Regions from separate parts of the Blautia segnis genome, predicted to be linked through region 3. Evidence: predicted binding sites of a transcription regulator. Region 3 holds the regulator's gene; each other region holds the start of a gene.
The links. Region 3 encodes Rex, which represses fermentation and respiration genes when NADH is low (regulators of the CRP and FNR family bind a similar motif). Its sites were predicted from a motif close to ATTGTTAANTANTTAACAAT; they were not measured.
Positions count from the first base shown of each region.

Region 1: the regulator Rex is predicted to act here: its motif matches at 1,688-1,707, upstream of H8S54_RS15215 (L-lactate dehydrogenase).
Region 2: the regulator Rex is predicted to act here: its motif matches at 2,226-2,245, upstream of pckA (phosphoenolpyruvate carboxykinase (ATP)).
Region 4: the regulator Rex is predicted to act here: its motif matches at 2,793-2,812, upstream of H8S54_RS13345 (iron-sulfur cluster assembly scaffold protein).

Region 1 covers NZ_JACOOT010000036.1:28,285-36,348, reverse strand. The annotation lists gene pepT (peptidase T) at 1-1,090, shown strand, start outside; gene H8S54_RS15215 (L-lactate dehydrogenase) at 1,814-2,761, shown strand; partial or broken gene H8S54_RS19475 (DUF6783 domain-containing protein) at 2,811-2,867, shown strand; gene H8S54_RS15210 (CoB--CoM heterodisulfide reductase iron-sulfur subunit B family protein) at 3,095-3,889, shown strand; gene H8S54_RS15205 (4Fe-4S dicluster domain-containing protein) at 3,889-4,290, shown strand; gene H8S54_RS15200 (4Fe-4S binding protein) at 4,298-6,286, shown strand; gene H8S54_RS15195 (hydrogenase iron-sulfur subunit) at 6,277-6,720, shown strand; gene H8S54_RS15190 (4Fe-4S dicluster domain-containing protein) at 6,708-7,682, shown strand; gene H8S54_RS15185 (4Fe-4S dicluster domain-containing protein) at 7,686-8,064, shown strand, end outside.
Region 2 covers NZ_JACOOT010000029.1:15,615-23,678, forward strand. The annotation lists gene H8S54_RS12200 (low molecular weight protein-tyrosine-phosphatase) at 92-568, shown strand; T-box leader at 797-1,074, shown strand; gene H8S54_RS12205 (bile acid:sodium symporter family protein) at 1,229-2,179, shown strand; gene pckA (phosphoenolpyruvate carboxykinase (ATP)) at 2,472-4,076, shown strand; gene H8S54_RS12215 (DUF5688 family protein) at 4,353-5,342, shown strand; gene H8S54_RS12220 (ABC transporter ATP-binding protein) at 5,460-6,254, opposite strand; gene H8S54_RS12225 (ABC transporter permease) at 6,247-7,173, opposite strand; gene H8S54_RS12230 (ABC transporter substrate-binding protein) at 7,361-8,064, opposite strand, start outside.
Region 3 covers NZ_JACOOT010000039.1:53,357-61,420, reverse strand. The annotation lists gene H8S54_RS18380 (hypothetical protein) at 327-569, shown strand; gene H8S54_RS16635 (response regulator) at 545-805, shown strand; gene H8S54_RS16630 (ATP-binding protein) at 839-3,664, shown strand; gene H8S54_RS16625 (hypothetical protein) at 3,797-4,165, shown strand; gene H8S54_RS16620 (redox-sensing transcriptional repressor Rex) at 4,420-5,067, shown strand; gene H8S54_RS16615 (NAD(P)H-hydrate dehydratase) at 5,188-6,738, shown strand; gene alr (alanine racemase) at 6,808-7,974, shown strand.
Region 4 covers NZ_JACOOT010000032.1:8,853-16,916, forward strand. The annotation lists gene H8S54_RS13330 (hypothetical protein) at 1-224, opposite strand, end outside; gene ybaK (Cys-tRNA(Pro) deacylase) at 369-854, opposite strand; gene H8S54_RS13340 (GGGtGRT protein) at 1,029-2,039, opposite strand; gene H8S54_RS13345 (iron-sulfur cluster assembly scaffold protein) at 2,067-2,759, opposite strand; gene H8S54_RS13350 (TraX family protein) at 2,972-3,715, shown strand; gene H8S54_RS13355 (acyltransferase) at 3,936-4,604, opposite strand; gene H8S54_RS13360 (DNA topoisomerase) at 4,624-6,690, opposite strand; gene H8S54_RS13365 (formate/nitrite transporter family protein) at 6,692-7,447, opposite strand; gene selD (selenide, water dikinase SelD) at 7,537-8,064, opposite strand, start outside.

The DNA.
Region 1 (8,064 bases), on a different contig from region 3:
TATTGGAGTACAGGATGTGCGCATTGATGACAAATGCTATGTCTACGGAGTCATCCCGGCGACAGCAGGCCTTGAGGACAAGCCGGCAATCGGCTTCATTGCCCACATGGATACTGCACCTGATTTTTCCGGGGAGAATGTGAATCCCCAGATTATCCCGGACTATGATGGAACCGATGTAAAGCTTGGAGAAAGCGAATACACCCTTACCCTCAAGGATTTCCCACATCTGGCAGATCTGAAGGGAAGAACCCTGATCACCACTGACGGTACCACTCTTCTCGGCGCAGACGATAAGGCTGGAGTAGCAGAGATCATGACCATGGCAGAGCAGATTATAAAAGAAAACATCCCACATGGAAAAATCTGCATCGGCTTTACCCCGGACGAGGAAGTTGGCCGAGGCGCTGATTTCTTTGATGTAGAAGGCTTCGGAGCTGATTTTGCCTACACCGTAGACGGCGGCGCAGAAAATGAAATCGAGTACGAGAATTTCAACGCGGCAGGCGCCAAGGTAAAGATCAAAGGCTTCTCCGTGCATCCGGGCAGCAGCAAAAATACCATGATCAATGCCGCCCTGGTTGCCATGGAGTTCAACAGCATGCTCCCGGCAGGAGACACTCCGGCAAACACAGAAGAGTATGAAGGCTTTTTCCATCTCTGTGAAATGAGCGGTGACGTATCCGATGCAAGCCTGGATTACATCATCCGCGACCACGACAGCGCCATGTTCGCCTGCCGCCAGGAGATGATGCGTCACATCGCCAAGCTTCTCAATGAGAAATACGGCGAAGGAACCGTCACCCTTACCATCAAAGAGCAGTATCGCAACATGAAGGAAAAGATCGAGCCCTGCATGCACCTGATCGACAACGCCAAAAAAGCCGTCCAGGAATCCGGCCTCAATCCCGTCACCGTAGCCATCCGCGGCGGCACCGACGGCGCCCGCCTCTCTTTCATGGGCCTCCCCTGCCCCAACCTGGGCACCGGCGGCTACGCCTTCCACGGCCCCTGCGAACACATCACGATAGAAGGCATGGACTACGCCGTCGAAAACCTGAAGAATATTGTAAAATTATACGCCCTTTAATTCTACCCTTCAGCAGTACTAAATTTTGGGCATCCACGAAAGCCTCTCCGATTGTACATTAATTATCGGAGGGGCTTTTTTTCAGTGACCAGCACTTTCACAGCTGCTATTCCTAAGCAGGTCATTTCAGGTGCGCCCTTAATGGAGACGAGATCCACTGCTTACGGAGACTTAGACGAGAGGGCTCTCCCGAGCGTCTTAGTCGCAGTTAGCAGTTAGCTTGGCGGAATGTTGCACCGACCTGCGTGGAATCGCAGCTGCGAAAGTGCGTCCGCCCTGAAAAACTCTCCCAACAAAACCACCAAAAATCCCGATGCAATTTTGTACAATGTGTAGAAGCCCCTAAAAAATGATAAAAAATTTCAAAAAAATGTTGTTAAAAGATTGTCATTGTGGTATTTTAAATAAAGCGGAGAAAAACCAATATTTTATGCGGAGACAAAGAGGGAAAAGTCCTTTGTTGAGAAAAAGTTTGCAAAAAAACACAATGTGACATGACTTAACCCAGGAAAACAGGACAAAATAATACTGTGTTTCTGGGTCAGGCCATGTCACAAGGCAGAAAATAAAGTTTTACCCGCTTTTTTTCTAACTGTGATTGTTAAAAAATAAACAAGAAACAAAGGGCAACACACAGGGAAACCTAACGAATCCCACGGAAAAACAACCAAACCCGCTGGAAAAGTTGACACAATCCCACAAACCCCACGAAAGGAGTTTATTATGAGCAGCAAAATTACCATTATCGGAGCTGGAAGCGTCGGCTCCACAATCGCCTACACACTGGCACATGATGAAATCGCTTCCGAAATCGTTCTGATCGACATCAACAAGGAAAAGGTCGAAGGCGAAGTCATGGACATTGAGCAGGGAACCTGCTTCAGAAGTCCTGTATCCCTGGTAGCAGGAGATTACGCAGACGCCAAAGATTCCGACATCGTAATCATCACATCCGGAATTGCCCGTAAACCTGGACAGACACGAATTGAGCTTACTCAGACAAATGTCAACATCCTGAAGAGCATCACTCCTCAGATTGTAAAAGAAGCTCCAAATGCCAAGTACATCATCGTAAGCAATCCGGTAGACATCATGACCTACGTATTTACCAAGATTTCCGGTCTTCCGGAGAATCAGATTATGGGATCCGGAACCATCCTTGACACAGCAAGACTTCGCTACGGACTCTCCGAGCACTTCCAGGTAGCACAGGGAAATATTCACGCTTACGTATTCGGTGAGCACGGCGATACCTCCTTTATCCCGTGGACAGGTGCTTACATTTCCGGTCTCAGCACAGATGAGTACTACGAAGAAATGAAAGCACACGGCAAGGATGTAAAACCTCTGGACAAAGAAGCCATGCTGGAATATGTACAGAAATCCGGCGGAAAAGTTATTGCAAAGAAAGGCGCAACCTTCTACGCAGTATCCGCAACTGTGTGCCAGCTGGTAGGCCTGATCCTGGCTGCTTCTGATTCCCTTGCAACCGTATCCTCCATGCTCCATGGCGAATACGGAATTGAAGATGTGTGCCTGAGTACCCTTACTCTTGTAGGGCCAAACGGAATCCAGGGGAAAGTTCAGATGCGCATGAACAAAGAGGAAGTAGAGCTTCTTAAGAAGAGTGCCAACGCATTAAAAGAAGTAATCGCGCAGATCGAGCTCTAGAGCGTGTTTGAAAAATCATTCCCGCGATCTGCACGCCCCACTTTGCGGTATATTTTGCCCGAATTCAGTTGCCGTAGCCCGCTACGGCGCCCTCATCCGGACAAAATCTCCCACAAATTGTGACGCACATCTTGCAGAAAGCCTTTTTCAAACATGCTCTAAGAACCAGGTTCTTATCATATTTAACTACATCAGCAAGGATACCCCGGCTTCTATCGCGAAAAGCGGTAAGTCGGGTTCCCCTTTGCCTGAACAACCGAAACAGCTGCTGTTTACATTGGCGGGCCTGAAAGAACGCTCCATGTGGACAGTAACAAGAAAGGAACAAGAAGCATGAAGTACAGTTATTATCCAGGATGTACCCTGAAGAATAAGGCAAAAGATCTGGACGCCTATGCCAGAGCTTCTGCGAAAGCACTGGGCTTCGAAATGGAAGAGATCAAAGACTGGCAGTGCTGCGGCGGCGTATATCCCCTGGGCAGCGATGAGATAGCCACCAAGCTTTCTTCCGTCCGTGCTTTAAACGATGCAAAAGAAAAAGGACAGGATCTGATCACAGTCTGTTCAGCCTGTCATCATGTGCTCAAACGTGTGAATGACGACATGAAGAATGTAGAAGACATCCGCACAAGAGCAAATAATTATCTGAAACTGGACGCTCCATACGAAGGCGAGACAAATGTCCTTCACTATCTGGAAGTACTCCGTGACGAAGTCGGATTTGACGAGATCAAAAAGAAAGTGGTCAATCCCTTAAAAGGCAAAAAAATCGGTGCCTACTACGGATGCCTCCTTTTAAGACCAGGAAAGATCATGGCATTTGACAACCCGGAGAATCCGACAATCATGGAAGATTTCATCCGCGCCCTTGGAGCAGAACCAGTTGTCTATCCATACCGCAATGAGTGCTGCGGCGGCTACATTTCCCTGAAGGAAAAAGATATGGCACAGAATATGTGTGAAAAGATCATGGACAGTGCAAAAGGGTTCGAAGCAGACATGCTGATCACAGCCTGTCCTCTTTGCATGTATAATCTTAGAAAGAACGGAAACGGCGCTCTCCCTGTTTACTATTTTACAGAACTTCTTGCAGAAGCTCTTGGAGTAAAAGAGGAGGTGGCGAAGTAATGGCTTATACATATGGAAATGCCCAGAATGCAGCTGAAAGAATCAAAGAGATTTCAGGAGTAAATCCCCTGAAATGTATGAAATGCGGTAAATGCTCCGCAACCTGTCCTGCATTTAATGAAATGGATATCAAACCTCACCAGTTTGTAACTTATGTACAGAATGGCGATATAGAAGCACTTGCACAGTCCAAATCCTTATGGAAATGTCTTTCCTGCTTTGCTTGTGTAGAGCGTTGCCCAAGAGATGTAAAACCAGGAAAACTGATTGATGCTGCCAGACAGCTGGTTGTCCGTGAACGAGGCCAGAACTATCTGGAGGCAGACGAGATTCCGGAACTGATCGATGAGGAAACACCTCAGCAGCTCCTGGTAAGTGCATTCAGAAGATACAGGAGGTGAGAGAAAAGTGCAGAGAATAGGTGTATTTGTATGTCATTGTGGTACCAACATTGCAGCCACAGTTGATGTGAAAAAAGTAGTGGAAATGGCTGCAAAGGAGCCAGGTGTTGTTCATGCAGAGGACTATCAGTATATGTGCTCTGAAGCAGGCCAGGCAAAAATCATCAATGCCATCCACGAGAAAAATCTGACAGGAATCGTTGTATGTTCCTGTTCCCCGCGTATGCATGAAGCTACCTTCCGTAAGGCTGCTGCAAAGGCGGGCTTAAACCCATACATGGTAGAGATTGCCAATATTCGTGAGCATTGCTCCTGGATCCACAAGGATATGGAGGAAGCTACCTTAAAGGCAGTGATCCTTGCAAGAGCAGCAATCGCAAAAGTAAATTTAGATGCTCCTCTTCAGCCGGGAGAGAGTCTTGTAACAAAACGTGCGCTTGTAATCGGCGGTGGTATTGCCGGAATCCAGTCTGCCCTTGATATTGCAGAGGCTGGATACGAGGTTGACATTGTGGAGAAGCTTCCAAGTATCGGCGGAAGAATGTCACAGCTTGACAAGACCTTCCCAACACTGGACTGTTCCGCATGTATCCTTACCCCAAAGATGGTAGAGGCTGCAGCACATGAGAAGATCAATATCTATACATACAGTGAAGTGGAGAAGGTAAGCGGCTTTGTCGGTGACTTCACCGTAGATATCCGTAAAAAAGCAAGAAGCGTAGATATGGACAAATGTACAGGATGCGGCGTCTGCTCCTCCAAATGTCCGTCCAAAAAAAATCCAAACGAATTTAACCGCGGCCTGAACAACAGAAGCGCCATTTACATTCCGTTTGCCCAGGCAATTCCAAATGTTCCGGTAATCGACCGTGAGAACTGCATCAAGTTCAAAACCGGAAAATGCGGTGCCTGTTCTAAGGTCTGCGCAGCCGGCGCAATCGATTACGAGCAGAAGGATGAGATCATCACACAGAAATACGGCGCAATCGTAGTTGCAACCGGTTTCGATGTGATTCCGCTTGATAAATATGATGAGTACGCTTACAGCCAGAGCAAGGACGTCATCACATCCCTTGAGCTTGAGCGGATTATGAATGCAGCAGGACCTACAAAAGGTCATCTTGAGAGACTTTCCGATGGAAAAGCTCCGAAGAACATTGTTTTCGTACAGTGTGTTGGAAGCCGCTGCTCTGACGAGAGAGGAAAGAGCTACTGCTCCAAAATCTGTTGTATGTATACTGCAAAGCATGCAATGCTGATCCGCGATAAATATCCGGATACAAACGTAACTGTATTTTACATTGATGTGCGTACCCCAGGTAAAAACTTCGATGAGTTCTACAGAAGAGCAGTTGAGGATTACGGCGTAAACTATATCAAGGGCCAGGTTGGAAAGGTGATCCCGCAGCCAGACGGAACCCTTATGGTTCAGGCTTCTGACCTTCTTGAGAACAAACAGATCCTTATGGAAGCAGATATGGTAGTTCTTGCAGCTGCTATTGAGCCAAACAAGGATGTAAGAAAAATTGCAACTATGCTTACCGCAAGTATTGATACCAACAACTTCCTCACAGAAGCACATGCAAAGCTTCGTCCAGTAGAGTCTCCTACAGCTGGTATTTTCCTTTCCGGTGTATGCCAGGGACCAAAGGATATTCCGGAGACCGTTGCACAGGCTGGGGCAGCAGCAGTAAAGGCAATCGGCCTTCTTGCAAAGGACAAGCTGACAACCAATCCATGTACCGCTCACTCTGATGAGCTTCTTTGCAATGGATGCTCTCAGTGTGCAAATGTGTGTCCATATGGTGCTATTTCCTATGAGGAAAAACAGGTAAATGACCACGGAATCCGTGAAACAAGAAGAATTGCAGTAGTAAACAATGCTCTTTGCCAAGGCTGCGGCGCATGTACCGTAATCTGCCCATCAGGAGCAATGGACCTGCAGGGATTCTCCAACAGACAGATTTTAGCGGAGGTAGATGCAATATGTCGATAGAAGCAAAAGAAGAATTCAGACCCAAGATCGTGGCATTCTGCTGTAACTGGTGCAGCTATGCAGGTGCAGACCTTGCAGGAAGCAGCCGTCTTTCCTATCCGGCTGATGTAAAGATTATTCGTGTGCCATGCTCTTGCCGTGTAAATCCAATGTTCATCCTCCGTGCCTTTGAAAAGGGTGCTGACGGAGTGATCATGTGTGGCTGCCATCCGGGAGACTGTCACTATACAACAGGAAATTATTATGCAAGAAGACGTATGACCCTTCTTTTCTCCATGCTGGATTTCATTGGTGTGGAAAACGGACGTACCCGTGTAGAGTGGGTATCTGCCGCTGAAGGTGTAAAATTCTCCCAGACCATGAATGAGTTTGTGGAAAAAATTTATTCTCTGGGTAAAAACGTCAGATTGGAGGATTTAAGATGCAGGAACTGATCACCCGTGCAAAAGAACTGCTGGCTGATGGAACCGTAGCGCGTGTTCTTGGCTGGAAAGCCGGAGACCTGCCTTACAATCCGGAAGCAGCATACTTCGAGACTGCAGAAAGCCTGGACGAATTTGTCTACAACGGCTTCTGCGGTGCAAACTTAAGCAAGATGATGATCGAGGCTTCCAAGTTAGAGGGAAAAACACTTGTCTGTCTGAAGCCTTGTGATACCTATAGTTTTAACCAGCTGATCAAGGAACACCGTGTAGACCGTGAAAAAGCCTACATTATCGGTGTTGGATGTAAAGGAAAGCTGAATGTGGAAAAGCTTCGCCAGTTAGGAATCAAGGGAATCAAAAGCATTTCCGGTGCAGAGCTGACAGATGAGTGCGAGACACTTCACATTTCCACAATTTACGGCGACAAGACCGTAGCTTACAAGGACGCTATGTTGGAGCGCTGCCATGTATGCAAGGGAAAAGAGCACATGATCTACGATGAGATCATCGGCGAATCCAAGGATACAAAGGATGCAGACCGTTTCGCGGAAGTTGAGAAGATCGAGAAAATGAGCCCGGAAGAGCGCTTCGCGTTTTTCCAGAAGGAGCTTAGCAAATGCATCCGCTGCAACGCCTGCCGTAATGCATGTCCGGCCTGCAGCTGCCGCAAATGCGTATTTGACAGCACCAAGTTTGACAGCGCACAGAAAGCAAACGTGGATTCCTTCGAGGAGAAAATGTTCCACATCATCCGTGCTTTCCATGTTGCCGGAAGATGTACAGACTGCGGCGAGTGCAGCCGTGTCTGCCCGCAGGGTATCCCCCTTCACCTGTTCAACCGTAAGTTTATCAAGGATATTGATACCTTCTACGGCGAGTATCAGGCTGGAGCTGATGCTGAGTCAAAAGGCCCGCTGACCAGCTTTACATTCGAGGATGTAGAGCCTGGCGTAGTGGCAGAAAGGGGATAATGTATGTATAAGATTGAAAAAGAAAATCTGGAAGCATTATTCCGGAAAATCGCAGAAAGCCAGGATCTGATCCTTCCGGTTAAAAAGGCAGGACAGACAAATTTCGGTCTCTGGAATGAGGAAGAAGAGGCAGATCTGGATACACTGAAAACCGTAAAATCCGGTAAAGATGCCTTTTTCCCACAGAGTGAGACCCTTTACACAGTTGTACGTGATGGAAAGAAACTGACAGTAGAACCAGAAGAGCTTAGAAATCGTCCTTTTGTTGTATTTGGCATGAAAGCCTGCGATGTAAAAGGCGTGGCAGTTCTGGACAAGGTATTCCTTGCAGATCCTGTAGATACCTTCTATGCAGCAAGAAGAGACCATGGAACCATCGTTG
Region 2 (8,064 bases), on a different contig from region 3:
TATCCAGTAAAAACAAATATCCGTTAGGAAAGCGTATATTTAGATTATTCAATGTAAGAAACACAATGAGATAAGATAGGAGCAAAAATATATGATACGAGTACTTTTCGTTTGTTTAGGCAACATTTGCCGCAGTCCTATGGCAGAATTTATTATGAAATCAATTGTTTCCGAACGCAGTTTGTCAGACAGATTTTATATTGCATCCGCAGCCACCAGCACGGAAGAAATCTGGAACGGAGTGGGGAATCCGGTTTATCCTCCGGCGAAACGGGAGCTGGCGAAGCATGGGATTTCCTGCGAGGGAAAAAGAGCAGTGCAGATCACCAAGGCGGACTATGGGAAATATGATTACATTCTGGGGATGGAAGAGCGCAATATCCGAAATATCCTGCGGATTGTAGGAAAGGACCCGGAGCACAAAGTAAAGCTTTTGCTGGATTATTCCGATCATCCCAGAGACATTGCAGATCCCTGGTATACCGGGAACTTTGAGTCTACTTATCGGGATGTGGTGGAAGGATGCGAGGGATTTCTCTTATATTTGGAACGAGAGGGAAGAATATAATAAGATAATGTAACAGAACTGTGGCAGGTGAGGAAAAAGATGCAATGTATTATAAATAATGGGAAAAGCAACAAAGTGAAAAACAGAAGTGCAATAATTATGAAGGCAATACCGAACTTCAGAAATACTGCACAAAATAAAAACGCCAACTTGTATAATTTGTCCAACTTTTTTCGCTGCCTCCCTTGACATTTCCACTTCACCGTACTACAATAACCTCAATCTAAGAATTTCGCAATGACGAGGAAGAGTAGCAAGAAGGGGAATCCACAGAGAGCCATCGGTGGTGAGAGATGGCGAGGAAGCTTTTGTGAAAATCACCTCTGAGCTTTCGGACTGAAAAATAGTACCTATCTGCTGATGAGCATAGAAGCGCAGTATCTATTCGAGTAAGTTCGGACGGTTAACAGTCGTTATCCTGTTTCTCATTTTATAGGATGAGTAGTGAGTGGCTGCATGGCAGCAATAAGAGTGGTACCGCAGAGGATTTTGCCTTTGTCTCTTAACTGGAGACAGAGGCTTTTTTATTATCCGCTTGTGCCAGAAACGCGGAGCTGTTGACACTGCCTCTCACACAGAGGAAATACCATCATGTGAAATCCCTTGGAAAATCAAGGAAGACAGCAACACTGCCTTCAAAATCACGAAGGAGAAACCAAAATGGAAACACTGAAAAAAATCACAAACTTTGTCAGCAAGTACATGGCAGTGATCGTAATCGCAGTTGCCGCACTTGCGCTCTTTGCACCGAACACAGTCAGCTTCATCAAGACCAGCTACGTCAACACCCTGCTTGGAATCGTAATGTTCGGTATGGGACTTACCCTGAAGCCAAACGACTTCAAGGTTGTATTCAGCCGTCCAAAAGATGTGATCATCGGCTGTATCGCACAGTTTACCGTAATGCCGCTGTTAGCTTTTGCTCTTACAAAAGTATTTCAGCTTCCGGCAGAGCTTGCCATCGGCGTAATCCTGGTAGGAACCTGCCCTGGCGGAACATCCTCCAACGTTATGACCTATCTGTCCAAAGGAGATGTGGCATTGTCCGTTGGTATGACTGCAGTATCCACAGTGCTTGCTCCGTTTTTAACACCTCTTCTTACCTATTTATATGCAGGCCAGAAGGTAAACGTAGACATGTTCAGCATGTTCCTTTCCATTGTAAAGGTAGTAATCGTTCCAATCGTACTTGGATTTGTGATCAACCATTTCTTCAAGAAATTTACAGAAAAAGTAGTAGAGATCCTTCCGCTGATCTCCACCACAGCCATCGTGGCCATCGTAGCAGCTGTTGTATCCGCAAACTCTGCTAAGCTGATGACATCCGGACTTCTCATCGTAGCAGTTGTTATCCTGCATAACCTGCTTGGATATGGTGTTGGCTACGGAATCGGCCGTGCATTAAAGCTGGATACTACAAAATGCCGTGCAATCTCTATCGAGGTCGGCATGCAGAACTCCGGACTTGCAACCTCCCTTGCGACCACACATTTTGCACAGTATCCGCTGGCAACCATCCCAGGAGCTGTATTCAGTGTATGGCATAATATTTCCGGTGCAGTTCTTGCAAATATTTATGCACGCAGCGCAAATAATAAAGAGGCAGAATAAAACATTATATAGGGTTCTGAGGGATTTTCCTCCGGGCCCCTTTTATGTTGATAAAACTTTAACAAAATTTCAAAAAACGCAAAAATTGTGTTGATTTTATCCACCAGATATGTATAATATATGATAAGGAAAAAAGGAATCCACCCGGTTCCATTCCTTAGGTTTTGTACCATAGAAGCTGGTGGCGCAAGTAATATTTTCGATAAGGTATTACGGTGAAACAGCGTGTATCAGCCATAGAATCTGCATTCGCAGATGAATTCCATTTTAGAGAAAAGAGGTTAAGTGTAAGATGGCAAAAATCGATTTAACAAAGTATGGTATTACCGGAACTACAGAAATTGTTTACAACCCCTCTTATGAAATGTTATTTGAAGAGGAGACCAAACCAGGTCTTGAGGGCTTTGAAAAAGGACAGGTCAGCGAGCTTGGCGCTGTTAACGTTATGACAGGTATTTATACCGGACGTTCTCCTAAAGACAAATATATCGTAATGGATGAGAATTCCAAAGACACCGTATGGTGGACATCTGACGAATATAAGAACGACAACCATCCTGCAACACAGGAAGCTTGGGCAGCAGTGAAAGAGATCGCTAAGAAAGAACTCTCCAACAAGAGACTTTTCGTAGTAGATGCATTCTGCGGCGCTAACAAAGATACCCGTATGGCAATCCGTTTCATCGTTGAGGTTGCTTGGCAGGCACACTTTGTAACAAACATGTTCATCCAGCCTACAGAGGAAGAACTCAAAGACTTCGAGCCAGATTTCGTTGTTTACAACGCTTCCAAGGCTAAAGTTGAGAACTACAAGGAATTAGGCCTTAACTCTGAGACAGCTGTAATGTTCAACATCACAAGCCGTGAGCAGGTTATCGTAAATACATGGTACGGCGGAGAGATGAAGAAAGGTATGTTCTCCATGATGAACTACTATCTGCCGCTTAAGGGCATCGCTTCCATGCACTGCTCTGCAAACACAGATATGAACGGTGAGAACACCGCTATCTTCTTCGGCCTTTCCGGAACAGGTAAGACTACACTTTCCACAGATCCTAAGAGACTTCTCATCGGTGATGACGAGCACGGCTGGGACGACAACGGAGTATTCAACTTCGAGGGCGGCTGCTATGCTAAGGTTATCAACCTTGACAAGGATTCTGAGCCGGATATCTACAATGCAATCAAGAGAAACGCTCTTCTTGAGAACGTTACACTTGACGGTGAAGGCAAGATTGATTTCGCTGATAAGAGCGTTACAGAGAACACTCGTGTATCTTATCCGATCAACCACATTGAGAAGATCGTTCGCCCGATCTCTTCCGCACCGGCTGCTAAGAACGTTATCTTCCTTTCCGCAGATGCATTCGGAGTACTTCCTCCAGTATCTATCCTGACACCAGAGCAGACTCAGTACTACTTCCTGTCTGGATTCACAGCTAAACTTGCTGGTACAGAGCGTGGAATCACAGAGCCTACACCTACATTCTCAGCTTGCTTCGGACAGGCATTCCTTGAGCTGCATCCGACCAAATATGCTGAAGAACTCGTTAAGAAAATGGAGAAGAGCGGAGCAAAAGCATACCTGGTTAACACAGGATGGAACGGAACCGGAAAACGTATCTCCATCAAAGATACCCGTGGTATCATCGATGGAATCCTCAGCGGCGCTATCTTAACAGCTCCGACTAAGAAGATCCCATTCTTCAACTTTGAGGTTCCTACAGAGCTTACAGGCGTTGACACAGGCATCCTTGATCCTCGTGACACATACGCTGACGCTTCTGAGTGGGAAGTAAAAGCAAAAGACCTTGCAGACCGTTTCGTTAAGAACTTCAAGAAATACGAAGGAAATGAAGCTGGTAAAGCGCTTGTTGCTGCTGGTCCTCAGGCTTAATCTAACTTTATAAGATTGAATGATTTCGGGTCTGCCGTGTATGCGGCAGGCCCGTTTTTGTGGAAAATTTCGCTGCATTCTGTCGATGAAAACTACTTTACAAATCTGCTCATTTCTTATATACTATCCATACAGCAACTCAAAGGGAAGCAATTCACAGCTTCCATCTTTTTTTCATAAGCAGGCCGTCTGCAATGCACAGCAGGGCCAGCAATCATCAGGGCGTTTCGCCCCTTTTATTTCAAAGCGATATTTTCAAGCAGAAAGGAACTGAATATGAGCAAAGAGTATGATGCATTTGTGGAGAATCTGCGCCAGCTGTTACTAGAACGTTTGGGGCTGAAAGAAGAACAGATTTTTTTCAAGGAGCAGGATGAACAGGGGATGACGCCTAGCGGTGATCGGCTGTTTGTGGAATGCCATGCTTACCCGGCAGGAAAAGAAGTGTGCGGAATCCATACGGAAGAGCTTTTTGATGACTATGAGGACGGTGTGTCTCTGGAAAAAATTGCAGACACAGTGGAAAAAGAAATCCGCAAACTGAGAAATGCCGGATTTTTTGAGAAAACCCAAAATCTGAACAATTACGAGAAGGTGAAAAATGACCTTTTCATCCGGCTTTTGAACCGGAAGAAGCACAAGAAAGAGCTTTCAAAAGCGGTATACCGGGTAATCGGGGACATTGCCCTGGTATTGTACATGCAGGTAGGAGAGGTGAAAGGATGCACCACCAGCATGAAAATACGCCGTGATTGTCTGGATAACTGGGGGCTTGACGAGAAAACGGTTTTTGAGGCGGCTCTTTTGAATACATATTTTATTTCCCCGCCCAGAATTTTCCTGTGGGAAAAACTGATCGGAAACCCGGAGTACAACGGAGAATGCTTTATGGATCTGAACCAGGAATTTGAATTGCGAAGAGAGAATGTGGGAAACTGTCTCAGCACAGTAAGAAGGACAAACGGAGCGGTAGCGGTGTTTTTACCAGGCGTGGCAAAAAGACTGGCGGAATTGATGAAAGGAGACTTTTATCTGGTGTTTACCAGTATTCATGAGGTGATGGTCCACAGCGTGCGTATGGCCTATCCAGAGGATCTGCAGGAGGTTCTTAGGGACACATTACGGGAGGCTACGCCGGAGGAGGATTTTCTCACAGATAAGGTATATCGGTACTGCCAGGAAACCGGGGATTTTATGGTGTATAAGGGAACTGTGTTTCTGCAGGTGGGAGGCCCCCACGAAGAGGACGAGAAGGAGACAAAGTAAAGCGTCTATCACCTGGGAAAGCTTTTAAGGGCAAAAAACTGCCGCCAGAACCAGAAGTCTGACGGCAGTTTCCAGAAATTTTAGGAAATACAGGTTTTTTTTCGGAAAGTATTTTGCTTATCCAAGAATTGCGGAGTCATTGGAGAATTCTTCTCCGCTGGCTTCCTCGAATTTATCCAGAAGCTGTTTCACGGTAAGCTTTTTCTTTTCTTCACCCTGGATGTCGAGAACGATTTTTCCGTTCATCATCATGATCAGACGGTTGCCGTGGGCGATGGCGTCCTTCATATTGTGGGTGATCATCAGTGTGGTAAGGTGATCGCGGTTGACAATTTTGTCTGTAATGTCCAGAACCTTTGCTGCTGTTTTCGGGTCAAGGGCTGCAGTGTGCTCATCCAGAAGGAGAAGCTTCGGTTTCTGAAGGGTAGCCATCAGAAGGGTAAGCGCCTGTCTCTGGCCTCCGGAGAGAAGACCTACCTTGGAAGTCAGACGATCCTCAAGACCAAGGTTCAGGATTTTCAGAAGCTCTTTGTACTCAGCACGCTCTGCCTTTGTGATTCCGGGGCGGAGAAGCCTTGTTTTGCCGCGGCGCTTGGCAAGAGCTAAGTTCTCTTCAATTCCCATGGTAGCAGCAGTTCCGGTCATAGGATCCTGGAATACACGTCCAAGATATGCGGCTCTTTTGTACTCGGAAAGCTTGGTAACATCTGTTCCGTCAATGATGATCTGGCCCTCGTCTACCGGCCATACACCTGCAACTGCGTTCAGCATTGTGGATTTTCCGGCTCCGTTGCCGCCGATTACGGTAACGAAATCACCTTCATTGAGCTTCAGGGAAAGACCGTTTAAGGCTACCTTCTCGTTGATGGTTCCCGGATTAAAGGTTTTGTATATGTTTTTGATCTCAAGCATTGTTCTTACCTCCACGTTTTGCTGGTTTTGCGAAATATTTTCCCTTCCAGTAAGGTACTGCCAGGAATACAGCAACTACAAGTGCGGACAGCATTTTCAGAAGGTCTGTGTCGATACCCATCCAGATTACAGTCTGAAGTACCAGATAGTAGAGAATGGAACCGAATGCTACGGACAGAAGGCGGAGTGCGAAGTTGCGGAAAATGCGGCTGAAAATCGCCTCGCCGATAATAACGGCAGCAAGTCCGATTACGATCGCACCACGTCCCATGTTTACGTCTGCGAAGCCCTGGTACTGAGCCAGAAGAGCACTGGATAAAGCAACAAGTCCGTTGGAAACCATAAGGCCAAGAACCTTGCAGAAATCTGTGTTGATACCCTGTGCACGGGACATGTTAGGGTTGCATCCTGTTGCACGAAGGGAGCAGCCAAGCTCGGTTCCGAAGAACCAGTACAAAATAGCGATGATCACTACAATAAACAGTGCAACGATCAGAATGGTGTTCTGGGTGATCGGCACGTTTTTGATTCGTCTTAGGGAGATCAGGATCGGATACTTGTCAACGTTGATGGCCTGGTTTGCTTTTCCCATGATCTTCAGGTTAATGGAGTAAAGGGAAAGCTGGGTCAGGATTCCGGCAAGGATGGCTGGGATTCCCATAAAGGTGTGGAAAATACCAGTGACAAGTCCGGCCAGCATACCGGCTAAGGTTGCTGCCAGAAGAGATACCCATACGTTATGTCCGCTGATCATCATCATGACACAGACAGCACCTCCGGTACACATGGTACCGTCTACGGTCAGATCGGCGATGTCCAGAACACGGAAAGTAAGGTATACACCGATTGCCATAATACCCCAGATCAGTCCCTGGGCAGCGGCACCTGGAAGTGCCATTATTAAGTTTGCGATTTGCATGTTTTTTTCCTCCTGCATGCCAAGCTGCGGCAGCGCTGCGGCGCAATACAGCTGATTTTTATTTAAGGACAAGTCTGTTTAGAAACGACACAAACAGCGAGAGAGGATTCCCTTCCCGCTGTCTGTGTTTATGCTGTCTGAAACAGCTAAATGTCCAAATAATCTGTCAAATCAATATTAATATGTATTATTCAGCGTCTGCACCGATTGCAACGTAATCATCCGGAACTTCGATTCCAAGCTCTGCGCAGATGTCTGCGTTGTACTCTTTTGTGAAGTTAGGTGCGTACTCGATTGGCATTGTAGAAATGTCTTCGCCGTCTTTTAAGATCTTAACTGCCATTTCTCCAGTTGCTTTTCCAAGGTCATAGTAGCTGATGGAAAGAGTAGCAACACCGCATCCGGAGCAGATTCCCTCTTCACCTGCGATTACCGGAACCTTTGCCGGAAGGCAGATGTTGTTGATCAGCTCGGTGTTGGAAGCTGCTGTGTTGTCTGTTGGAACATAGATGACATCGCTGTCTGCAACTGCGTTTGTTACAACAGAGGAGATATCGTTGGAATCAGAGAATGCGTAGTATTCGCAGGTGTATCCAAGATCCTCAAGTGCAGCCTTAACAGTGTCTACCTGGTACTGGGAGTTCGGCTCAGCGGAGCAGTAGAGAAGTCCTACGTTCTTTGCATCTGGGAAGAGCTCGTTAAGCATTGCTGCCTGATCCTCAAGTGGAGCAAGGTCTGATGTACCGGAAATATTTCCGCCTACAGTGCCGTCGAAATCAGTAAGATCAAGAGCTACGCCATATTCTGTTACTGCGGTGCCAAGGATCGGGATATCGCTTGTTCCTGCTGCTGCAGCCTGAAGAGAAGCAGTAGCGTTTGCAAGGATCAGGT
Region 3 (8,064 bases):
GGTAATTGCGAAACAAGTTCGCAATCCTGATTAAAAAGCGGTAAGAATCCTGCAACGCAGAATTCTTAAGATGAAAAGTAGGTGCTTTTAAATTTAGACATGACTAAAAGACTTCCCAGATAAACTGCGAAGTCATGAGATGGATGCTTTTGTATCTCTGGAGGAATCCATCTGGTCTGAATAGGGAATATCTTCGGTTACTACTATTGGCAAATCGGGCATATATTTTGCAATAAATAAAGAGTCCTTTTTTTAAGGCAGATCTGTATAAGAAGTACTTTACGCTTGAGTATAATCGGAGTCTTACAGGCGGAGAAAAATCCTGGGTGAAAGAAAAACTTACGGGTATGCTGGCAGAATATATCTCTTATGCCAAAGACTGTCTGGGGAATCAGACACTGAAATTTAAGATACAGGACTGCAATGATTATGATGAAATGCTTCAGGCACTGATATATGATAACGATCAAGACTTCAAGAGTGTTCCACTTACAAATATACTCGTACTTTTAAGAAAGGCAAGAAAAGCAGAAGCTGTCGCAAAATGTCATCGGGAACTTATGATCTGATACTTATGGATATCCAGATGCCAAACATGGATGGCTATCAGGCAACCCAGTGTATCCGGCATTTAAATGATAAAAAGAAGGCAGAGATCCCGATCATTGCCATGACAGCAAATGCTTTTGAGGAAGACAAAAAAAGAGCATTTGATGCGGGCATGAATGAACATATAGCGAAACCCATTGATATTGAGAAACTGAGAGTGGCCATTCTTTCTGTATTGAATAAACAGAAAAACTGACAGACTGGGAAGAACAACAGCAGGATAATAAAGATGAAAAGAATAAATAAAAAGATAGGAAAAAATAAGAATAAAAGATTATGTTTGAGCATTTTTGCAATTATTATGCTGCTTTTTGTATCAGCTTCTGTTTATGCGTCGGAGATAAAAAGTGACGGGGAAACAACTCAGGCAATGGAAGAAGAAAATAAAACCGTGAGAGTCGGGTATTTTCCATATTCCAATTTTCAGGAAGGCGGTTCCGGGGAACACAAGCAGGGAGCAGGCTATGAGTATCTTCAGAAAATTTCTTATATAACCGGCTGGAAGTATGAATATGTCTATGCTTCCTTTAAAGAGTGCCTGGATATGCTGGAAGCTGGAGAAATAGATATACTTGGAAATGTCAGTTATACACAGGAAAGAGCAGAAGCTATCAATTTTTCTTCTTATGAGGAGCTAACGGAACGATACTGGATCTATACCAGGGAGGACCATGCGGACCTTACGGATGGTGATCTAAAGCAGATAAATGGCTGCCGTATCGGTGTTGCAGATGGAAGCTATCAGAAAGAACTTCTGGAAAAATGGCTGGACAGCAATCAGATCCAGGCAGAGGTTGTTGCCTGTAAAGGCTATGATGAAATGATAGAAAAACTGGATGCAGATGAACTGGAGGCTCTTGTGATTCCGGCACTGTCTGTCAACAGCGATTTTATTGCCATTGCCAATATCGGGGCAAGTGACTGTTATTTTGGTGTATCAAAATCCAGACCAGATCTGTTAAAGGAATTAAATTCTGCCCTGGAAGAAATCAACAACACAGAAACGGACTACAGCAGCAAGCTGTATGCCCGTTATGAAGGAAAAGCGGTCATAAATTATGCACTCAACAAGGAAGAAAAACAATGGCTGGATGCACATGAAAATACAATCCGTGTGGGATATCTAAAGGATAATCTTCCTTTTTGCGGTGAAGAAAATGGGAAACTGACAGGAATCCTTGGAACCGTTTTGAACACTGTCCAGGAAAAATATGAAATCACGATCAAGGCAGTTCCCTGTTCCACGGGAGTGCAGATGAACGAGGCATTGCAATCTGGTGAAATAGATATTGCCGGTCCTATCATTCAGGATCTTTATATGCAGGAACAGTTTCAGGTGGTTTTGACGGATGTAATCTTTGATATTACGCCGGTTGTTATTTACCAGGGGAAAGAATATAGCAGCAGTCTCTCTGCAATCGCAGCGACAGAGACCTCACTGTATTCGGAATTGATGGTGTCCCTTCTTTTTCCAGATGCAGAGATCAAACAATATGACACACAAGAGGAATGCCTGGAGGCAGTAGCAAAGGGAAAAGTAGGAGCAACGGTTATTCCCTCTTCAAAAATCAATCTTCTTAATGAAAGTCCACTGACCAAAAGTCTGTCATTTGCAGAAATGGCAAAACGGCAGGAATTAGCGATGTTTACAACGAGAGGAAACAGAAGAGCAGCTACCATTATCAATAAAGCAATTGAGCAGTCATCCAATATTTTAAATGGCGTTGTCCTTGCGCAGAATTCCGTTTCAGAAAAGAAAATGACCTTGCAGGATGTCCTTGCAGAGTATGCCGACTTCGCTATCGGAATTTCATTTGTGATTATTTTTGTACTGCTTCTTCTGGTCTATTTCCTTTCCGTAAGCAGGAAAAAACAAATGGAAGCGTTGAAAGAAGCACAGAATGCAAATGCGGCGAATATTGCAAAAACAACATTCCTGAACCATATGTCCCATGACATCAGGACACCAATGAATGCAATTGTCGGATTTACAGATATTGCCCTGAAGAGGAAGCCGGACGAAGAAGTGGAGAATTGTCTGAAAAAGATCAGGCAGAGTTCCGAATATCTGATGACACTGATCAACGATGTGTTGGATATCAGCCGCATTGAAAGTGGTAAACTGGAATATAAACCAGTACCGGTAGATCTCAGGGATATGATAAATACTGTTTTGTCGATTGCAAGGGGATATATGGAAAACCGTGACCTTAATTTTTATGTTTCAAGAGAAGAACTTAAAAACCCCTATGTAATGGCAGATGAACTCAGAATCAGGGAAGTATTGCTCAACATTATCAGCAATGCAGTCAAATTTACAAAAGACGGAGGCACTATTTCATTTATTGCAGAAAACAGTCTGGGTAATGATGAGCACCATATAATCGTGCGCTATCGTATATCGGATACCGGAATTGGTATGAGTGAGGAATTCCAGGCAAGAATATTTGATGAGTTCAGTCAGGAAAATGATGGAGCAAGAACCAGTTATAAGGGAACCGGACTGGGAATGGCCATTGCCAAACAGTATGTAAATCTTATGGGTGGGAAAATTGAAGTCAGCAGCAGACAAGGTATTGGCTCAACCTTTACGGTAGAAATCCCCCTGCTTATAGCAGAACAGGTATTGACTGAAAAGGAAGAAAATTTAAGGAAAGATATGGATTTACAGGGTTTGCATGTTCTTTTGGCAGAGGACAATGATTTAAATGCGGAGATAGCAGTAGTTTTATTGGAAGAAAAAGGGATGGTTGTAACCAGGACTGTAGATGGCAAATCTGCTCTGACACAGTTTTGCAATACAGCTCCCGGGACTTTTGATCTGATCTTGATGGATATTATGATGCCGGAAATGAATGGATATGAATCGACAAAAGCCATCCGAAATCTGCCGGACCGTCCGGACGGAAAGAAAATACCTATTATTGCAATGACGGCAAATGCATTTGCAGAGGATGTACAGGCTGCTTTGAATGCCGGGATGAATGATCATGTGGCCAAGCCAGTTGATATGGAGATTCTGATATCTGTCATCACAAAATATATAGAACGATGATTCAGGTGTTAAAAATGGATTGAAAATTTCACATGGAATGGAGCTTGAATATTTGGTACTAAAAAGTGGACGATTTCGATCATTTAGTTGCGATAGTAATAAAATATATTGAAAAAAGTAGGAGAAATTCAGTTGTTAGAGAAAGCAGTTCAGTCTGCAATATATGAAAAAGCTCTTAAAAATCATTATATAGAAATTCTGTATATTGATTTTGAAGATACAGGAAAATGCATAAAGCTTCATCAGGATACGAAGCTGCGTAGTGGTGAAAACATTTTCCCAGAGTCGGATGAGCAGATGTTTGAGGATTATATCTGTGAGAAAATTATGCGTTATGCATCTGGTGATACAGAGGATCTTAACCGGGTAAAGCAGCAGATGATGCTGTTGCAGAAGAATGAAGAATTGTCAAATGCACTTCATTATAGCCAAAAACGGGATGAAGAGCTTACAAAGGCATTGGAGACGCCGTACCATAGAAGCAGCCAGTTTCAGCTTTGACTCTTTTTTCTGCCACATACGATATCCCAGAGGTACAGACAGATAGAGTGCATGGACATGGTTCTTTACCGGGATACAAAGCATGATACTTACAAAGCAGTGACCATTAAGGCAGCTGGAACCATTATGTGCTGCGTGGTCAAAAAGTTTTGTGATTTTGCACAACTTTGATTGACAAGAAAATAACATTTCGGTATAATTGACGTAGTGTATCGCGGAAAAGTATAGGCAGCGGGAACAAGGAGGGGAACATTTTGGAGGCGAAAGAAATCTCAAAGGCAGTGGTTAAGAGACTGCCAAGGTATTATCGCTATCTGGGGGAACTGATGGAAGAGAAGGTAGAGCGTATATCTTCCAATGATCTGAGCAAGAAAATGCACGTAACTGCATCCCAGATCCGTCAGGATCTTAACAACTTCGGCGGTTTTGGACAGCAGGGATACGGATACAATGTAGAATATCTTTACACAGAGATCGGCAAGATCTTAGGGCTGGACACCATCCATCCCATGATCATTCTGGGTGCAGGTAATCTGGGACAGGCACTTGCCAATTATGGGGATTTTGAGAAAAGAGGATTCCGCCTTGTAGGAATCTTTGACGTGAATCCGGTTCTGGAAGGAATTTCCGTTCGCGGCATTGAGATCCAGATGATCAGCCGGCTTCCGGAATTTATGAAGGAGAATCAGGTGGAAATCGCCATTCTGACACTTCCCAAGAACAAGGCCAAGGAGATGGCGAAGATTCTCATTGAGAACGGAATCAAGGCAATCTGGAATTTCGCACATACAGATCTGGACGCTCCGGAGGACGTAATCGTGGAGAATGTCCATCTTTCCGAGAGTCTGATGGCTTTGTCCTACAATTTAAGCCAGTATCGGAATGAACATACAGAGAAATAGAAGTTAAAGAGGACTGCTGCTTGTCTCACTGGAAGATTTACAGGAGACCGGGCAGCAGTTTTGCATATAGACGCGAAAGGAAATGATTTGTTGCCTGACGCGTCAGATGAGGAGCTGATCATGAAAAAAGTTGTGACCTGCAGCCAGATGAAGCTTCTGGACCATGAAACCATTCACAGCATGCACGTACCGTCACTGGTGCTGATGGAGCGCGCAGCCCTGGCTGTCAGAGATGAAATCGTGAAGTACCTTCTGGGGAAAAATCCCGATGGCAGCTGGCAGCATGAACGTGTCCTGGCAGTCTGCGGTTCCGGCAACAACGGCGGCGACGGCATTGCCATTGCAAGGCTGCTTCACTTATCCGGGATCCATACGGAGATTTTTCTTGCAGGAAATCCGGACAAAATGACCGAAGAAACCAGACGCCAGTGGGAAATTGCCGCCAGCTATCAGGTGCCGGTAACGAATAACCCGGTATGGAGTGAATATACTGTTATAGCAGACGGGATTTTCGGCGTGGGGCTTTCCCGGGAAATTGCGGGAAAATACAGAGAAATCATCGACTGCATGAATCAGGCAGAAGCCTGCAAGGTGGCAGTGGACATTCCGTCTGGCATCCATGGTGATACAGGAGCCATTCTCGGCGTGGCTTTTAAGGCAGACATGACGGTAACCTTTGCATACCGGAAACGGGGACTGTGCCTTTACCCAGGAAGAATGTACGCGGGAAAGGTTGTGACAGCAGACATTGGAATTTACGACCGGGACCCGAAAGGCATCCAGATTGCAGAAAAAGCAGCCTGTCACATGGAGCAGACAGACCTGGCAGAGCTTCCTTTAAGAGCCCCCTGGGGAAATAAAGGAACCTTCGGGAAAGTCCTCCTTATCGCAGGCTCCCCTGGAATGTGCGGCGCCGCCTGCCTAAGTGCCAGCGCAGCCCTTCATGGCGGAGCAGGAATGGTGAAGATCCAGACCGTGGAGGAGAACCGCGTTCCCCTTCAGACCCTTCTTCCCGAGGCAATGGTAACCTGTGAATTTAACGAGGAAGCCAACCAAAAGAACCTAAGCTGGTGCGATGTGCTGGTGATCGGCCCGGGACTTGGAACAGACGGAGTGGGCAGAGAGCGAATGCTCTGGTTTTTGAAAAACGGGGCGGCAGCGAAAAAGCCTGTAGTCATAGATGCGGACGGGCTGAACCTTCTGGCTGAGCATCCGGAATGGCAGGAATTTATAAATGAAAATACAATTCTGACCCCGCATATGGGAGAGATGAGCCGTCTGACAGGCAGCAGCATTTCTCATTTGAAAGAGGATCCGGCAGCCGCGGCCTTTGAATTTGCAGACAGAAGCGGGGGCGCCTGTGTGCTGAAAGATGCCTGCACCGTAATCGCAGACCAGGAAGAACACCTGTATTTCAATCTTTCCGGCAATTCGGGAATGGCAACTGCGGGAAGCGGGGATGTACTTTCCGGCATAACGGCTGCAGTGCTTTGCATGTATCACAGCCAGGAAGAAAAGCCGCCGGTTTCTTATCAGGCAGCCATGGCCGTTTATATCCATGGACGTTGCGGGGATTTTGCCCTCAGGAAAAAAGGAACCCACGGCATGACCGCACAGGATCTGATCGAAGCACTTCCAGAAATATTGAAGCTTTCGGAGGGGGAAAATTAGAGCGTACTCCCAAAGCGGAAATGATTTTTTAAACAGGTTACATCGGTGAACAGTAACGAGGAGAACATTATGGAAAAATATAACAGAATTAAGGCGTTGATTTCCCTTGATGCCGTGAAATATAATTTTGAACAGATGAAAAAGAACATAAAAGAAGGGACGAAGATCATTGCCGTGATCAAGGCAGATGCATACGGACATGGCGCAGTCCCCATTGCGGCCATGCTGGAGAATTTGGATTACATCTGGGGCTTTGCCACTGCGACTGCCCAGGAAGCCCTGCAGCTGCGCCGGGAAGGAATCACCCGGCCGATTCTGATCCTGGGACTTGTGTTTGAAGAGTACTACGAAGAGCTGGCAAGAGAGGATGTGCGCATGGCAGTCTGTGATTATGAAACTGCCCGCAAATTTAGCGAGGCGGCAGCCTCCTGCGGCAAAAAGGCGCTGATCCATCTTGCGGCAGACACCGGCATGACAAGAATCGGATTCAAGGACAGCGAAGAGAGTCTGGAAGAGATCCGCAGGATTTATGAGCTTGACAATGTGGAAGTGGAAGGCCTGTTTACCCATTTTGCAAGGGCAGATGAGTATGACCGCACCCCGGCCATGGTACAGCTGAAGCGCTACCTTGACTTCGCGGACCTTCTGGAGAAAAACGGCATCCATATTCCTCTTCACCACTGCTCTAACAGCGCCGGAATCATCCGTGTGCCGGAGGCAAACTTAAACCTTGTCCGCGCCGGAATCACCATTTACGGCATTTACCCGTCCGAGGAAGTGGAGAAGGATATTGTGAAGCTTCAGCCGGTAATGTCCTTAAAGAGCCACATTTCCTATGTAAAAGACGTGGAGCCGGGAACGGAGGTAAGCTATGGCGGAACCTACACCACAGACCGCGTCACCAGACTGGCTACCATTCCGGTGGGCTATGCAGACGGATACCCAAGAATGCTCTCCAACAAGGGCTGGGTGCTGATCCACGGCAAAAAGGCGCCGATCTGCGGAAGAGTCTGCATGGATCAGTTTATGGTAGATATAACCCACATTCCGGATGCAAAAACAGGGGATGAGGTGACACTCCTTGGCACAGACGGAGAGGAAGAGATCACAGCAGACACCATCGGGGATCTGTCCGGCCGCTTTTCCTATGAGTTTGTCTGTGATATCAGCAAGCGCGTTCCAAGGATCTACATCAGGGACGGAGAGGAATGCGGAGAATTAACGTATTTTGATTAAATAGTAAAACACCACACATGTATACACAGGAAAAAAGTTGGAAATACTTATTTTCAGGAGTGAAAAAGTTAAAGTAAAACGGAGTGTGAA
Region 4 (8,064 bases), on a different contig from region 3:
ACAATATCATATCTCGCACCGGATGTTTTCGGAATCACCTGCAGCTCATATTTACTGATCGCATTTCCACTGATGTTCTCATTTACAATATGAAGGCAGTTTCCTTTCTGAACAGTAGCTGTGAATGTCTTCCTGGCTGCCGATACTGGTATAGCGCTCATCATAGTCATCACCGCAACCGCTGCTCCAAGCAGCCATTTCTTAATTCTTTTTCCTTCTTTCATAAATCCTCCTTGCCGCCCTTCGGGCTGACTATTTACATTGACAGGTAAGAGTTGTTTTCGGACACGTCTTCGTGTCTGCCGTTTTTATTTATGGATATTCTAGCATACTCTTTCCCTGTTTTTGTAAATTGGGATTACTTGGGATTACTCTTCCCTGGCTGTAATGTTGGCTAATTTTCCACCGGTTACTTTCAGAAGATCTTCTACCGGAACTTTCAGGGTCAGTCCGATTCTTCCGCCGCTCACATAAATTTCCTGGAAATTGCCTGCGGATGCGTCAAAAACGGTAGGAAACGGCTTCTTCATTCCAATGGGGCTGCAGCCGCCTCGAACGTAGCCGGTGATCTTGGTGATATCTTTTACATGGATCATATCTACCGTCTTCTCTCCCACTGCCTTGGCTGCGGCTTTTCGGTCCACTTCTTTTTCAATGGGGACTACAAAGACATAGTATCCGCCGCTTTTGCCCTCCATCACCAGAGTTTTAAAGGACTGGTCATAGGGCGCACCTGTAATGTCCGCGCAGTGGATTCCGTCAATAAATTCATCGCACTCATAGCTAAGTGCTTCATACTTTACTTTCTGTCTGTCAAGCATTCTCATTGCATTTGTTTTCGCTTCTTTTGCCATTCTGGGTCAACCTCCTGTTGTGTATTGGCATACTAATCATAATATGGCATGAGTGTCAAAAGGTCGATTTGATGATCTTTTAACTGCCTGGGAATATTCACAAAACAAAAGCACCTCCAATTTTGTTGAAAGTGCTTTGTTTTATCAGATAGTATTTATCCTCTTATTCAATTATCAGAACTTGCCAGCCTTAGCAGCTTCCTCAACGGAAACAGCTACAGCAACAGTAGCACCAACCATCGGGTTGTTACCCATTCCGATAAGACCCATCATCTCAACGTGAGCCGGTACGGAAGAGGATCCTGCGAACTGTGCGTCAGAGTGCATACGTCCCATTGTATCTGTCATACCATAGGAAGCAGGACCTGCTGCCATGTTGTCCGGGTGAAGAGTACGTCCTGTACCGCCGCCGGAAGCAACAGAGAAGTATTTCTTACCCTGCTCGATACATTCTTTCTTGTATGTACCTGCAACCGGATGCTGGAAACGGGTTGGGTTAGTGGAGTTACCTGTAATGGAAACACCAACATTCTCATGATGCATGATAGCAACACCTTCCTGAACGTCATCTGCACCGTAGCATTTGACAGTAGCACGAAGTCCGTTGGAGTATGGCTTCTCATAAACAACATTTAATTTTGCTTCTTTGTAATCATACTTTGTCTCAACATATGTAAATCCGTTGATACGGGAAATGATCTGAGCAGCGTCTTTTCCAAGACCGTTCAGGATAACACGTAATGGTTTCTGACGTACTTTGTTAGCTTTCTCAGCGATACCGATCGCGCCCTCAGCAGCTGCGAAGGACTCATGTCCGGCTAAGAAGCAGAAGCACTCTGTCTCTTCCTCAAGAAGCATTTTACCAAGGTTACCATGTCCAAGACCTACTTTTCTGTGGTCAGCAACGGATCCTGGAATACAGAAAGCCTGAAGTCCTTCACCGATTGCAGCAGCAGCGTCAGAAGCTTTTCTGCAGCCTTTTTTGATTGCGATTGCAGCGCCTACTAAGTAAGCCCATGCAGCATTCTCAAAGCAGATCGGCTGAATCTTCTTAACCTGCTCATAAACATCAAGACCAGCGTCTTTTGTGATTTTCTCAGCTTCTTCGATGGAGCTGATTCCATAGCTGTTTAATACAGAATTGATCTGGTCAATTCTTCTCTCATATCCTTCAAATAATGCCATTTCTGTTCGTCTCCTTTCGCTTGTGGCTTACTCTTGTCTCGGGTCGATAATCTTAACAGCATCAGCTACACGGCCATACTGACCTTTTGCTTTTTCCCATGCAGTGTTAGGATCATCACCTTTTTTGATAAAGTCAGTCATTTTTCCAAGAGAAACGAACTGATATCCGATTACTTCGTTGTCTTCGTCAAGAGCGATACCTGTTACATAGCCCTCTGCCATTTCCAGATAACGAACTCCTTTTTCCTTGGTAGCGTACATTGTACCAACCTGGGAACGAAGGCCTTTTCCAAGGTCCTCAAGACCTGCACCTACAGCAAGACCGTCATCAGAGAAAGCACTCTGAGTACGTCCGTAAACGATCTGAAGGAACAGTTCTCTCATTGCTGTATTGATAGCATCACAGACAAGGTCTGTATTTAAAGCCTCAAGAATGGTTTTGCCCTGAAGAACCTCTGCTGCCATAGCTGCAGAATGTGTCATACCTGAACATCCGATTGTCTCTACAAGGGCTTCCTCGATTACACCGTTCTTAACATTTAAGGACAGCTTACAAGCACCCTGCTGAGGAGCACACCAGCCTACACCATGTGTAAAACCAGAGATATCTTCAATTTTTTTTGCATGGACCCACTGGCCTTCTTCCGGAATCGGAGCTGGCTCATGTTTTGCGCCCTTAGCTACTGGGCACATGTTTTCAACTTCCTTAGTGTAAATCATTTTAAGACTCCTTTCAGTGTTGATTACTTAATCGTTGTTAAAGACCTAACAACCTAGTGTTATTTTCTCACAAAATCCTCAATTCGTCTAGTCATATTTTGCAAAATTTACGAAAAAGTTGTCGGTACTGTTTAAAGGACTTCTATTGTGCAGTTTGCGGTTTCGTGTTAAAATATTCAAATATCTAATAAATTTCATTTACCGGAGGAACCATGACATTACAAACATCCACTTCATTTATTCCTGAAAAATACAGAATTTTAAGCGGAAGCGCCCTGAAGGTGCTGGCTATGGCGATTATGCTTATTGATCACACCGCTTCTTTTCTTCTGCGGTATTATCCGCCAGTCACCAGAGCCTGGTTTCAGATTGGAAGCACCTCCTATTCTTTGTACCGGGTGATGCGGGATGTGGGGAGGGCTGCGTTTCCCATTTTCTGTTTTCTTCTCGTTGAGGGCTTTCTTCATACCCATGACCGTTTTAAATATGGAAGAAATCTTCTGATTTTCGCATGTATTTCCGAGATCCCCTGGAATTTTGCGCAGAACGGCACATTGCTTTTTGCAGACAAGCAGAACGTATTTTTCACACTGTTCCTTGGTTATCTGGCATTCTGTCTTATCGACCGATTTAAAGAAAATCCAACCATGCAGCTTGTAAGCATGTTGGCGCTTCTGGCGGTTTCCTATTTCCTGAAGGCAGATTACGGCTACAAGGGCTATGTTTTCCTGCTGATCATGTTCTGGCTGCACCAGTATAAGCCAGCTCAGGCACTGATCGGAAGCTGCTGGCTGATCTACGAATGGAAGGCATGCTTTGCTTTTATTTCTCTGAACATGTACAATGGCAGACGTGGCTTCATAAGAGGAAAATGGGCGAAATATTTCTTCTATGCATTTTACCCTGTTCATATTGCAATATTAACAATCATACGCAAAAAGTGGTTTGGAATTTAACCGAATCAAGTAAGTCCCCTGCTGGGGTTGCGAAAAGCAATAAGCAGTGGGTGGGGACTTGCTTGTATCAGGAGGAGTGCAGCTCCTTCTGATAAACTGCGGAGCAGTTATTCGGTTATGAGCAAGTAGCGAAGCGGATTGCAAATATCCGCTTGAACGCAATCCCGACAGCCTGCCTATCAACTGCAAGCTGCCGGGATTATTATTTGTTTATCTGATTTCACTGTTTGGTTACGATCTCGTCCTTGTTTTTATAAATACTGTTGGCCGGAACGCAGCCGCGTACCGGGGAAAGCGGATAGATATTGGTGTTTCTTCCGATTACAGTTCCCGGGTTTAATACAGAACCGCAGCCAACTTCCACGTGATCTGCCAGCATTGCTCCGAATTTCTTAAGTCCGGTCTCAATCTTCTCATCACCGTCTTTTACCACAACAAGCTTCTTGTCAGATTTCACGTTGGAACAGATGGAACCAGCTCCCATATGAGATTTATAGCCAAGAACCGCATCTCCTACATAGTTGTAATGGGGTACCTGAACATTATTAAAAAGCACGACATTCTTAAGCTCTGTAGAGTTTCCCACTACGCAGCCTTCTCCCACAAGGGCATTTCCGCGAATAAATGCACAGTGACGAACCTCTGTATTTTTTCCGATAATAGCCGGTCCGTTAATAAAGGCGGTAGGTGCAACCTTTGCAGTTTTGGCAATCCAGACATTTCCTTCCACACAATCGTATTCATCCGGGTCAAGTGTCTTGCCAAGCTTCACAATAAAATCACCAATCTCAGGGAGTACTTCCCATGGATAGGTCTTTCCCTCAAAAAGCTCTCCTGCAATCGTCTGGCTCATATCCAGCATATTTGCAATTGTAAAATCTTTTAACATAATACATATCCTCCTCATTTCATTCTGGTTTTCTGTCCGGCTTTTTCGTGGGCTTCGCCACAGCAGGCTTCTCCGGCTTCTTATAAAACTGGGCTGCTGCATCAAAAAACTGGCGCAGTGCGTACTGAAAGCTGCTGTCCTCCACCTGCTTGGTGCGAAGGCGCACAAAACGCTCCAGCTTGTCCATGTACTCCTGTTCCGTAATGGATCCCTCTGCCACATAGGTAAGACCCTTTTCCCAGCTGGCTGTCAGCTCCGGATTAAGAAGCTGGCGGATGGAGCAGTTCACCACGTCATAGATCATTTCTCCCTGAAGGGTAGGTGTGATCACCTGAGTCTTCTTATTCAGGGAAAGATACTTAATGTTAAACAGCTTTTTCAGGATCTCCGCCCTGGTGGCACTGGTACCGATTCCGCTTCCCTTAATCTGGGAACGCAGATCCTCATCCTCGATCAGCTGTCCGGCATTTTCCATAGCCAAGATCATAGAACCGGAATTATAACGCTTGGGCGGGGAGGTTTCTCCCTCTTTGATACCCAGACCGTTTATGTTCAGTATATCACCCTTTTTCAGTTTCTGCAATGCAGCTAACAAAGCTTCGTCGCAGGAAACCTCCTCGCCTTCTCCCTCAGACGCTTTGCCGACATCTGCAGCCGTTTTTTTCGCAAAGGAATTGGTGGAAATCTTCAGATAACCTTCACTTAACAATACCTTGAAGGAAGAAAAGAAGGATTCATTCTGGATCTTTGTCACAAGGCTTACCTTCTGGTAAACAGCCGGTGGATAAAAAATGCTCAGAAAACGTCTCACAATGGTCTCATACACCCGCTGGGCGGTTAGGGAAAGTCCCTTCAGGGCTCCAAGCCCCTGTCCGGTGGGAATGATGGCATAGTGGTCTGTGATCTGTTTGTCATTGGTATAACGAGTCTTGGCAATGTTTTTATAAGTGCCAAGCTCTAACACGCCCTGGGCAGCCTCTCCTGCCTGGGGATAACTGCGAAGCCCGGAAATATTCTTATAAATCTCCTTGGCTACAGCTGTGGATAAAACCCTGGCGTCGGTTCTTGGGTAAGTCACCAGCTTTTTCTCGTACAGATCCTGCACAATGGAAAGGGTCTCATCCGGACTGATCTTAAACAGCTTGGAGCATACATTCTGAAGCTCCGCCAGGTTGAATAAAAGAGGCGGATTCTTATTTTCTTTCTTTCGCTCCACCTTTTCTACCGTACAGACAAGGGGCTGTCCCATACTTAATTCCTGAATCAGCCTTTCGGCATCTTCCTTTTTCTTAAAACCATTCTCTTTATATAAAACAGGGGACTGGAAATAACGGCTGCCTTCCACAGCTCTCCACTCTCCCTCAAAGCTTTCTCCCTCAAGAGCAATGCTGCTCATGACTCTGTAAAAAGGGGTTTTCACAAATGCGCGGATCTCACGTTCCCGGCGCACCACCATTCCAAGGACGCAGGTCATGACACGGCCTACGGAAATCGCCTGGTATTTTCCCCCGAGATAATTAGTTACGCTGTTTCCATAGCGTAGGGTCAGAACACGGGAAAAATTAATTCCCATAAGATAATCTTCTTTTGCCCGAAGATAAGCGGCTGCGGCAAGGTTGTCATACTCGGAGATGTCCTTTGCCTCACGGATACCTCGTAGAATTTCCTCTTCTGTCTGGGAGTCGATCCACACACGCTTCTGTGTTTTATTCTTCACTCCCGCCATCTGTGCCACCAGGCGGTAGATATATTCTCCCTCACGCCCGGAGTCTGTACACACGTAAATAGTATCAATATCAGGTCGGTTCAGAAGCCCTTTGACGATCTGGAACTGTTTTTCCACTCCAGGAATCACTTCATACTTAAAATCACGCGGCAAAAAAGGCAGGGTATCTAAACTCCACCTTTTATACTTCAGATCATATTTCTCTGGATAACTCATGGTGACCAGGTGTCCTACACACCAGGTCACCACGCAGGTATCAGATTCCATATAGCCATCCCGTCTTTGTCCGCCGGATTTCAAAGCTTTAGCAAATTCCTGAGCCACGCTGGGCTTCTCTGCTATGTATAAAGCTTTTGACATATTATTTATCTGCACTCATCTTTCTTAATGGCCATGCCAGTAAAAGGGCTCCGCCCACCATATTTCCAATGGTGACAATCAGCATGCTTTTCAGCATAAGACCTACGGAAACGCCGTCTACCAGATTCAGGCTTATTACGAAAATTCCCATGTTTGCAATGCAGTGCTCAAATCCGCTGAAAACGAATGCGGAAATGCACATTACGATCATCAGGAATTTACCTGTTTCACTTTTCAGTTTGATTCCGCAGAGCACACCAAGACATACAAAGAAATTACAAAGTACTGCCCTAAAAAACATCTGACCCATTGGAATGGTCAGCTTGTTGTTGATAAAGCCTGCGAAATAATCACCAGTGCCGGATGCTCCTGCCCATACGAAAAACAGGCCGAACAGTGCACATCCAACAAAGTTGCCAAGGTAGCTCACCAGCCATACCTTGCCTGCATCCCCCCAGGATACGCTCTTGTCATAGGCGCCAAATGCCATTACCAGGTTGTTGCCTGTGAACAGCTCTCCGCCAACTAAGCTGATCAGAAGAACTGCGATGGAAAATACCAGTGCCCCCAGGAATTTTCCCCATGCCGGATCGGATCCTGAGAATACATTTCCCGCAACGTTGCTGTAGATCACGGCTACATCAATAAAGAAGCCAGCCATTACAGCCCGAAGGAAATACTTCAGGAAACTGGTGTTCAGCAGACCGATCTTGTTTTTGGCTGCATTTGAGACTTTTTGTACATCTTCATAGTTCATGAAAAAACACCTCCGCTTTGTTTTTTCTCATTATAGCACTTTCGTATATTATTCACAATAGATAATGATAAAATTTTATCAATTAAGAGTTATTTCACAAATATCAGATGTTTTTTTTGTAAATCTGTCACTTTTCCTATGATGGCGCAGGGAAGGGACAGGGTGGAAAGTCTCTGGATTGCGGTATGGGCATCGGCAGGGTCTATGCTAAGAAGAAGGCCGCCTGAGGTCTGCGGATCAAAGACAAGGTCTTCGCGGGCTGCAAGCTCAGACAGAGCATCAGCTGTCTGTTCTCCGGATTCTTCCGGAAGGAATTCAGACAGTCTATTGTCCGGATTCTTCCATGCAAATTCACATTCCGTTCCTGCAAATTCCCGGTTGCGGTATGCACCTGCAGGAATCAGTCCCATTGATGCGTAATCAAGAGCGCCTGTCATAATCGGAAGGGCACTCAGGGAAATGGACAGGGTCCGTCCGCTTCCTTTGGCCATTTCCAAGGCATGTCCTGCAAGGCCAAAGCCCGTCACATCTGTGCAGGCGTGAATCTTCAGGTCTGCCACCTGGTCTCTGGCATATTTGTTCAGGGTTGCCATCACAGAAGCCGCATAAGCAGCTTC